4 regions of the Nonomuraea sp. NPDC004580 genome follow, and region 1 is predicted to be linked to each of the others. Evidence: riboswitches for the same ligand, from Rfam matches in the RefSeq annotation. Region 1 holds a riboswitch; each other region holds the start of a gene.
The links. Region 1 has a riboswitch for cyclic di-AMP ahead of ABZW11_RS19220 (hypothetical protein). Riboswitches for the same ligand answer to the same signal wherever they lie in the genome.
Positions count from the first base shown of each region.

Region 2: linked by a shared signal. The riboswitch ahead of ABZW11_RS37685 (C40 family peptidase) and the one ahead of ABZW11_RS19220 (hypothetical protein) in region 1 are both predicted to bind cyclic di-AMP.
Region 3: linked by a shared signal. The riboswitch ahead of ABZW11_RS31460 (C40 family peptidase) and the one ahead of ABZW11_RS19220 (hypothetical protein) in region 1 are both predicted to bind cyclic di-AMP.
Region 4: linked by a shared signal. The riboswitch ahead of ABZW11_RS04600 (C40 family peptidase) and the one ahead of ABZW11_RS19220 (hypothetical protein) in region 1 are both predicted to bind cyclic di-AMP.

Region 1 covers NZ_JBEXLH010000016.1:109,346-111,536, forward strand. The annotation lists gene ABZW11_RS19215 (alpha/beta hydrolase) at 1-412, opposite strand, end outside; partial or broken gene ABZW11_RS19220 (hypothetical protein) at 577-1,002, opposite strand; cyclic di-AMP (ydaO/yuaA leader) riboswitch at 1,248-1,388, opposite strand; gene ABZW11_RS19225 (DUF5302 domain-containing protein) at 1,556-1,756, opposite strand; gene ABZW11_RS19230 (hypothetical protein) at 1,805-2,047, opposite strand; gene ABZW11_RS19235 (PadR family transcriptional regulator) at 2,053-2,191, shown strand, end outside.
Region 2 covers NZ_JBEXLH010000060.1:5,502-7,692, forward strand. The annotation lists gene ABZW11_RS37685 (C40 family peptidase) at 492-1,157, opposite strand; cyclic di-AMP (ydaO/yuaA leader) riboswitch at 1,209-1,350, opposite strand; gene ABZW11_RS37690 (3-isopropylmalate dehydrogenase) at 1,450-2,191, shown strand, end outside.
Region 3 covers NZ_JBEXLH010000040.1:18,329-20,519, reverse strand. The annotation lists cyclic di-AMP (ydaO/yuaA leader) riboswitch at 707-872, shown strand; gene ABZW11_RS31460 (C40 family peptidase) at 967-1,473, shown strand; gene ABZW11_RS31455 (hypothetical protein) at 1,563-2,191, shown strand, end outside.
Region 4 covers NZ_JBEXLH010000002.1:310,064-312,254, forward strand. The annotation lists gene ABZW11_RS04595 (amino-acid N-acetyltransferase) at 1-370, opposite strand, end outside; cyclic di-AMP (ydaO/yuaA leader) riboswitch at 648-799, shown strand; gene ABZW11_RS04600 (C40 family peptidase) at 922-1,851, shown strand; gene ABZW11_RS04605 (LuxR C-terminal-related transcriptional regulator) at 1,953-2,165, opposite strand.

The DNA of each region.
Region 1 (2,191 bases):
CGGGTCCCGGCGTGGACATGATGGAGGTGAGCGTCAGCACCCGCTCGGGGTGCTCGATGGCCAGCGTCTGGGCGATCATGCCGCCCATCGAGGCGCCCACGACGTGCGCGGACGGCCAGCCGATGGCGTCCATGAACGCGGCGGTGTCGGCGGCCATGTCCGTCAGCGAATACGGCGCGGGCGCCCCCGGCTGGGGGACGCCCGCGTCGTGGAGGTGCGTGGACAGTCCCGCGTCGCGGTTGTCGAACCGTACGACGTGGTGTCCCTGCTCCGCGAGGAGCCGGCAGAGCCCTTCGTCCCATTGGATGAGCTGCGCGCCGAGCCCCATGATCAGGAGGAGCGGCCGCCCTGTGGGTGCGCCGAAGCTGTCATAGGCGATCTCGATGCCGTTTGCGGCTACACGGGTCGTCACGCAGACCAGAATGTCATTCTGGTACGTGTGGCGTAAAGCCGTCAGCGGGCGGCCGGTACGGCGATGCCACCGGCCTGGGAGCCCTGCTCCTGCTCGGCGGGCGGGGGCGCCGGGTTCCTGTCGCGCCTGGACCAGGCGCCGGTCGAGAACGGGACCGGGTGGTTCTTCTTGCCCACGCCGTCGCCCCACTTGGTGATGACGTACTCGACCTCGATGTGGCCCTGGCCGCCGACGCCGTCCACACCGAGCGTGCTGGAGTTGAACCTGCCGCCGGTCAGCTCGGCGAACGTCTTGGCGTCGAGGTCGAGCATGATGCCGCGACTGGAGGGCTCGCCCGGCCCGCGGTCACCGACGAAGAAGGGCGCCTTCTTGCCCTTGTAGACCACGTAACCCTCGGTCAGCAGCGGCCAGCTCGGGCTGGCGGCCAGACCCTTCTGCATGGGCTTGCCGCTGGCCGGCAGCCCGGTGTCACCGGCCCGGCCGGAGCCGTCGTCCCAGAAGTACGAGGCCGTGGTCGAGCCCTTGAGCAGGATCTTCTTGTTTTTGTCGGGGGTGTCGGCGTGCGCGGCGGTACTGGCGCAGGTCAGCATGCCGACGCAGCAGGCGGTCAGCGTGGCGAGGGAACGCAGGCTGAAACGGGCAGACATGAAGCAGCAAAACCCTTCACGAGGGGACAGGGGAGTTGCGCTCGGGCGCGAGGGGATGAGGGCGCGGCGGGGCGGGGACCCCGCGGCGCTACGCGGAGCGCAAATGACGAGCCTGGGGAAGGGGGCCGCTCAGCGGGCGGCCGTCAAAGAGCGGTCTGGGGGTACGACGCGCTGAAACATGTGATACGCAATCCTCTCCATCACGCCTACCGGGTTAGCTGACGGGTTCGGGCGGTGGAGTTGCCCTACCGGCCGCGCGGGCCGGATTCACCCCGGATGAGGGTGGTTCCCCGGTTCCCGAATGGTTCGGGATTCGGCGCCAGCCGGTCGTCCGTCTTGGGTAAGGACTAGGTCACCGGCTGGTAATGGCGAACACTCTAACGATGGGATCGGACACCCGCAAACGTTTCACCACAAATCGGACAAAGATCTACCTTCAGCGGGAATGCATACAAAAAGGGGGCACGGCATGCCGTGCCCCCTGAGGAATCAGTCCTCAGCCGCCGCTCTTGCGCCTGAACGATCTCTTATTGGCAGCCGGGCCGTGCGCCCCGTGGATCTTCGATGGGTCGACGCCCCTGCCACCCGCGCCCGCGCCCGCCTGCTGGCTGCGCTTGCGCTCCAGCGCTTCGCGGAACTTGCGCTTCATCTCGTCCTCGGGAGTTTCGCTGACTTCCGGCTCCGGTGTATCCGCCATGAGGACCTCCATGGTGTTGGGGACACACAAAGCTTCGCACGCCCCCGCTCATGACGCGAAACCGGCCTCCACCGTGTCTTCAGGCCGCCGTGGCGGCCGGTCCGCCGGCTCTGCCGGGTCCGCGAGCCGCCTGTCGGGCAGCGCCACCAGCGCGACCAGGGCGATCGCCGCGCCCGCCACCCCGAGCGACGGCACGACCAGCGCGGCGGCGGAGGCGTGCGCGGCGGCCGCGCCCGCCCCGGGTACGCTCGCGGCGAACTCCGCCGTGTAGACGATGAGGACCGCCACCATGCCGCCTGGCCAAGACGTTCGACCACTCGCTCAACCACGTCTGGCAGGCCGGGCACACGGAGATCTATCCCGAGCTGGTGAAGATGACCGCCGACGGGCTCGTGGAGGTCGAGTCGGAGGGCGCGAGGGGCCGCAAGATCTACC
Region 2 (2,191 bases), on a different contig from region 1:
CCCTCTGACCTGCGCAGGGCCGTCACCCGTTTCGGGTGGCGGCCCTTTTGCGTCTCAGGATGCGAGATAGTAGGACATCCAAGCACTGTCCTCGGGTACTGTAGCCGTTGATGCGCCAGGTTCTCGTACTCATTACCTGCCGCGGCGGGGCCTGTTAGGGCAGGTCGACGACCCGCCGCGGTGAGCGGCGTATGCGTCGGCCGTCAAGTCCCTTCGTCCGGTCCGTGACCCGGACCACGAGATTCAGGCCCGGTCGGGCTCGCGACCGGAGTCCGGCTTCCCCCCTTCTCAGGAACACGTCCGCGAAGCGAGATGAGCCACATGTACGAGATGTATGCCTACAACCGTGCCGAGGACCAAGAGGACGAGGCGGCCGAGGCCGTCCAGATGGCCCTCGACCGGCGTGACAACGGCGGAGCCCCCCAGAGCAGGTGAGCCCAGAACGGCCCCGCGCTCGTTCGCACGGGGCCGCTCGTCCGGGTGGTGTCAGGTCAGAGGGTCGCGGTCAGCATCGACGGAGCGGGGTCATCGCGCCGTTCCTGCAGTTCGCGCCACTCACGGACGCCCTTGCGGTCGGGCCTGACCGCTCCGACGAACGCCTGCCGGCGCCAGTCGGAGAGCTTCTCCTCCTTCACCACGTCGCCCGAGCGCGGCGCGTGCACCATGTAGCCGGGCTTGGAGATCATGCCCACGTGACCGAGTCCGCTGAAGAAGACCAGGTCACCGGGCTTGAGATGGTTCCAGCTGATTTTCCGGGAGAACGCGTTGTACTGCTCGGCGGCGGTGCGCGGCAGGTGGATCCCCGCCTTCTGGTACGCCCTGAGCATGAGCCCGGAGCAGTCGTACCCGCTGCGGCTGGTGCCGCCCCACACGTACGGGATGCCGCGCTGGTGCATCGCGAACCTGAGGGCGGTCTTCCAGGCCGGCTTGGGCGCGCGCTTCTGCTGGATGCGCTTGACCTCGGGGCCGGTCAGAGTGATCGAGCCGGCCGCGTTCGTGCCGGGATCGGAGTCCGTGTCGCGGCCGGAGTTCGTGCCGGCGTCGGAGTTCGTGCCGGGGTCGGAGTTCGCGTCGGGGTCGGAGTTCGCGTCGGGGGAGTGACGGCTTTCGCCGGGGCCGACGGGCGTCGGCGCGGCGGAGGCCGGAGGGGGGCACACGAGGAGCCCGGCGGCGACACCCGCCAGGGCGATGGCGATGCGAGACAGGGGTCTGTCCTTCCATGCGGCCGGCCGGGTTAGCTGACGGGCTCGGGCCTGGAAGACAGCCCTACGGCGAAGCCGATTCGCCCCTGGGGGAGAGGTGGGTCCCCGGCTCCACGCACCTGCTGCGTGGATTAGGCCTGACGGACTCTAACGAATCGGTCAAAAGGTCGCAATACATACAAAATCGGACGTCCGGAAAATGAGATGATGTGTTCGTCAGTCGAGACGAGCCGGTAAGGTACCGCCCATGGAGTCGCGTAACATCCGCCTGGCTGTCATCCCCGGTGACGGCATCGGCACCGAGGTCGTCGCAGAGGGGCTCAAGGTCCTGGAGGCCGTGGGCACCAAGATCGAGCCCACCCACTACGACCTGGGCGCCGCGCGCTATCACCGCACCGGCGAGACGTTGCCCGACTCGGTGCTCCACGAGCTGCGCGGCTACGACGCCATCCTGCTCGGCGCCGTCGGAGACCCCAGCGTGCCGCCCGGCGTCCTGGAGCGCGACCTGCTGCTGCGGCTGCGGTTCGAGTTCGACCACTACGTCAACCTGCGCCCGGTCAAGCTGTTCCCCGGCGTGCGCACCCCGCTGGCCGACACCCCGCCCGAGAAGATCGACATGATCGTCGTCCGCGAGGGCACCGAGGGCCTCTACGCCGGCACCGGCGGCGCCATGCGGCGCGGCACCCCGCACGAGATCGCCACGCAGGAGTCGCTCAACACCGCACACGGCGTCGAGCGCGTGGTCCGCTACGCCTTCGAGAAAGCTCAGTCGCGCCCGCGCAAGAAGCTCACGCTCGTCCACAAGACGAACGTCCTGACCTTCGCGGGCGACCTGTGGCAGCGCACCGTCAACCGGGTCGCCGCCGACTACCCCGAGATCGCCGTCGACTACTCCCACATCGACGCGGCCTCGATGTTCTTCGTCACCCAGCCCGAGCGCTTCGACGTGGTGGTCACCGACAACCTCTTCGGCGACATCATCACCGACC
Region 3 (2,191 bases), on a different contig from region 1:
GCCCTCGCCCCCGGCATCCGGCCCCGGGCGATTCGGCCGCTCAAGCCCAGCCGCTGAGTTCTGGTCTGGCTGCGTAAGCCCCGGCGGTTCGGCCGCCGGGGCTTTCTGTGTGACAGCGGGGGGTCCGGCCTGGCGCCGGCTCCTGGCGCTCGCGTTTCGCTCGCCCTCATCGCAGTCGCGTTCAGCATCAGCACTCTGCGCACACGGTGGCCGCTCGGCTGTGATCCGTGTCGCGGCTCGTCTACGAAGATCTATAGTTGCCAGACTCTCCGACCCACTTGGTCGCGACGGGCATGACCTCCTGATCGGCCACTACTAGGGCAAGTCGTACAAAGGGCAGATTTTTCGGGACGGTGTCCCACGTGTCCGGCCGGCCGACGGGAAGAGAAGGTGATTCGCGTTTGTGACTGATGTGACTCATGTGACTGCTGGGACCTGACAAAAGGCCGCGAAAGCAAGTGTGAGTGAGGTCACATTTTGGTCACAAGACCTGGGGTCCCAGCAGGGGTTTCGAGTCTGACAAATCCCGCTATCTGATCTTTACAGGGCCATTCACGCTTTGCCGATCCTTGACCCTTCGGCGTAGCTTCTGGCGTCGTCGCGGTGAACAAGCCATGTCGCCGCGAACCGGCATCGGTTCCTCCCGATGTGAGACAGACAAAAACCCGCCGGTCGGCCCTGATATCCCCATCGCACTTCTGATCGGGGTGCCGACCTGCCGAATCCGTGCAGCCAGGAGGCACGGAGCCGGGGACCCAGCGATCCCACGTTCCCCGAAGGATCAGGGGTGAATCGGCGCGCCCATCGCGCCGTAGGGCGACTTCCACGCCCGAATCCGTCAGCTAACCCGGTAGGCGTTCGTGGAAGACACAAGGAGAAATCCTGTCTAACTCCCTGCAGAACCCCCGCCTGTCCCGCCTTGCCCTGAGTGGTGTAGCACTCACGATGACCGTGACGGCCGGAGGTATGGTCCTCCATGCCCCGGCAGCTCAGGCGGCGACGACCCGCGAGACCAGCGCGGCGGCCGGCACGACGGTGAAGGCGGCGACCACCGCCCGCACCACGGCGTCGGCGAAGGCCCGTAAGAGGGCCGCCAAAGCCGCCCGGCAGAAGGCGAGGGCCGGCAAGGCCGTCGCCGTGGCCAAGAAGCAGATCGGTGACCCGTACCGTTACGGGGGCACAGGACCTGGTTCGTTTGACTGCTCGGGCCTCGTCCAGTTCGCCTGGAAGAAGGCCGGCGTCAAACTCCCGCGCGTGGCGAGCAGCCAGTTCGTCCGCACGAGGAAGAAGGTCTCCTGGCGCGATCTCAAGCCAGGTGACCTGATGTTCTTCAGCGGGCTCGGCCATGTGGGCATGTACGTCGGCAAGGGCAAGATGATCCATTCACCGCGGACAGGTGAACGGGTACGCATCGACAAGCTGAGCGGATGGCGAAGGTCGTCCTTCGTCGGCGCCGTCCGTCCCGGCGTGTGAAGAAGCCCCGTCCGGATCCTCCCCGATCCGGACGGGGCTCTCGCGTTCCCGACCCCTGACCCGCAAGGCAGCGCATACGATCGGGCACTGTGTCCGAGCAGGTGAGCCGACGAGCCGCGGTGACCGGCCTGGTGCTCCTCGCCGTCCCGGCCGCCGCTCCGCTGCCGGACGCGCCCGTCCTGCCACCCCGGGCGCGCGACCTGTGGCCGGGGCCCCACGTCGTACGCCGCGGCCGGTGGTCCACGGTCGTGGGCCACGACGCCGAGGGGCTCGGCGAGCTGGCGCGCACGGCCGACACGGCCGGCAGGCGGGTGTCGGCGGTGCTCGCCCGCCCCGTACGCCCCCTCGTCGTCGTCCCGGCCGACGCCCGCGAGGCCGCACGCCTGGCCCGGGTGGGCGGGGTGGACGGGCTCGCGGCGGTGGCCGACGGCACGCGGGTGATCGTCGTCCCAGAGGCGTTCGCCACCCTCAACCCCGTCGGCAGGGACGTCGTCCTCGCCCACGAGCTCACCCATGTCGTCGCCGGCACCGACGGCCTGCCCGTCTGGCTGTACGAGGGCTTCGCCGACTACGTCGCCTACCGCGACGCCGGACTGCCCGTGGCGACGGCCGCCGCCGAGCTGGCCGCCGAAGTGCGCGCCGGGCGTCTCCCGACCGTTCTGCCCGGACCTGCGGCTTTCGCGGCGGACGGGGGTGACCCGGCCGGGCTCGCGCGGGC
Region 4 (2,191 bases), on a different contig from region 1:
CCTCAAAAGTCAGACAGAATACACGCCGCAGACCTAGATCATTCGCCTGCTGAATCAGCGCCGAGACGATCCGATGGCCGACGCCCATGCCACGGCACTGCGGGTCCACGGCCACGGTACGGACCTCGGCGAGGTCCTCCCAGAGCACGTGGAGCGCACCGCAACCGACGACCTGCCCGCCCCGTTCGGCCACCCAGAACTCCTGTACGTCCTCGTACAGGGTGACGGTGGCCTTCTTCAGGAGCCGCGAGCCCGAGCCCGCCCCCGCGTAGGTGTCCACAAGCCTCCTGATGTCCCGCACATCGGGCGTGCGGGCGCGCCGGACCACCACCGCGGTCTCGGCTGTTGTCAGTTCGGCCACCTGCTCCATGGCCATCCAGGGTACAGATGTCATTACGGCTCGGCCCTAACTCCCACGTCTCGGCCCATGCTGTTACAACTCGTGCTCATCTGAGCACGCGCTCTGAGCAGGCCCGCGAGTCACCAGATCGGGCGGCAAATCCGTCATAAGTTGCGTTTCGTACGGCGGGGCACGAGATCACCTTGTGACTCTTCGGTTGTGAAACCTCTACAGAGTCGGCAGTTCTGGTTGAGCACGAACCCGGAGTGCATTAGTGTCCAGCGACGATGTTCCCCGCGTGTCGCGCGCGGGCGACACGCCTAATCCTCCACGAGGAGGAGCCGGGGAACCGCCGGTGACGCCCCCCAGCGCCACCATCGGGGTGAATCCGCAACGTCCGGTAGGGCTGCTCCGGCCCGAACCCGTCAGCTAACCCGGCAGGCGTCGACGAGAGGAGCTGGTTGGTGAAGCGCACGCGCAGGCGTGAGAGGACGACCGCGGGCAAGCACGCCCGCCCTCTGCAACGTGCCTCCCGGCGGTCGCGTCTGCTCGGTGTAATAAGTGTCACACTGGCCACCTTTTTGGTCGCCGCCCCCGTAGGCTCCGCGTCCGCCGACCCCAAGCCCTCGCTCCAAGACCTGGCCAAGCAGGTCGAGAAGATGCACACCGAGATCGAGACGCTGGCCGAGGAGTACAACAGCCAGCGGGAGAAGCTCAAGAGCGCCAAGAGGGCCGCTGACGCCGCGAAGAAGACCCTGGCCACCAGCGAGGCCGACCTCGCCGCCAAGCGCGCCAAGGCCGCCGCACTGGCCGAGAACGCCTACATCACCGGCGGCCTCAGCCGCGCCCTCGCCTTCGCCACCTCCGACGACCCCGACGAGTTCCTCGACCGCGCCGCCACCACGTACGTGCTGCAGCAACAGCAGGGCGAGGCGGTCAACCAGGTCACCAAGGCCAGGGAGGCCGCCGAGCGGGCCAAGGCGGGCGCCGCCACCCGCATCAAGGAGGTCGAGAAGCTCATCTCCGACCTCGACAGCAAGCGCGACAAGATCACCAAGCTGGTCACCAAGGTCGAGAGCAACCTCTTCAGGCGGGCACTCGGCGAGGCGGGCCGGCCGGGCACCCGGGCCCAGCGCGTCAACCTGCCCATCGTGGGCAGCGGCAAGGCCGCCCAGGCCGCCAGGTGGGCGCTCACGCAGCAGCTCAAGCCGTACGTGTGGGGCGCGGAAGGCCCCAACTCCTACGACTGCAGCGGCCTCGTCATGGCCGCATATCAGCAGGTCGGCATCTCGCTGCCGCACTACACCGGCAGCCAGTGGACGGCGGGCCGCCACATCGACCGCTCCGAGCTGCGCCCGGGCGACCTGGTGTTCTTCTACAGCGACCTGCACCACGTGGGCATCTACCTCGGCGGCGGCATGATGGTGCACGCCCCGCGGACCGGCGACGTCGTCCGCATCGCCTCGATCGAGCGGCGGCCCTTCGCCGGCGCGGTGCGCATCGCCGACTGAGCCGCCCCAACTGAGCCGCCCCTACTGAGCCGCCCGCGAGGTCCGCAGAAGGCCCTGCAGAGGCCCGCAGGGCCCGCCCCACGCGAGCCCGTCGCCGATCATCAGATCAGCTGGCGGCGGGCCGCCCAGGCCACGGCCTCGATCGCCGTGGCGACGCCGATGCGGTCGCAGATGCCCCGCAGTCTCCGGCGTACGGTACGGCCGCTGATGTCCAGCCGTCTGCCTACTCGATCGACCGTGACCCCTTTCGCCAGCTCCGACAGCAATGCGAGGTCCGCATGGCTGAGTTCAACGCCTTCAGTGAGCACTTCCATCGGGAGCCCTCCCCCCCAACAGCAGA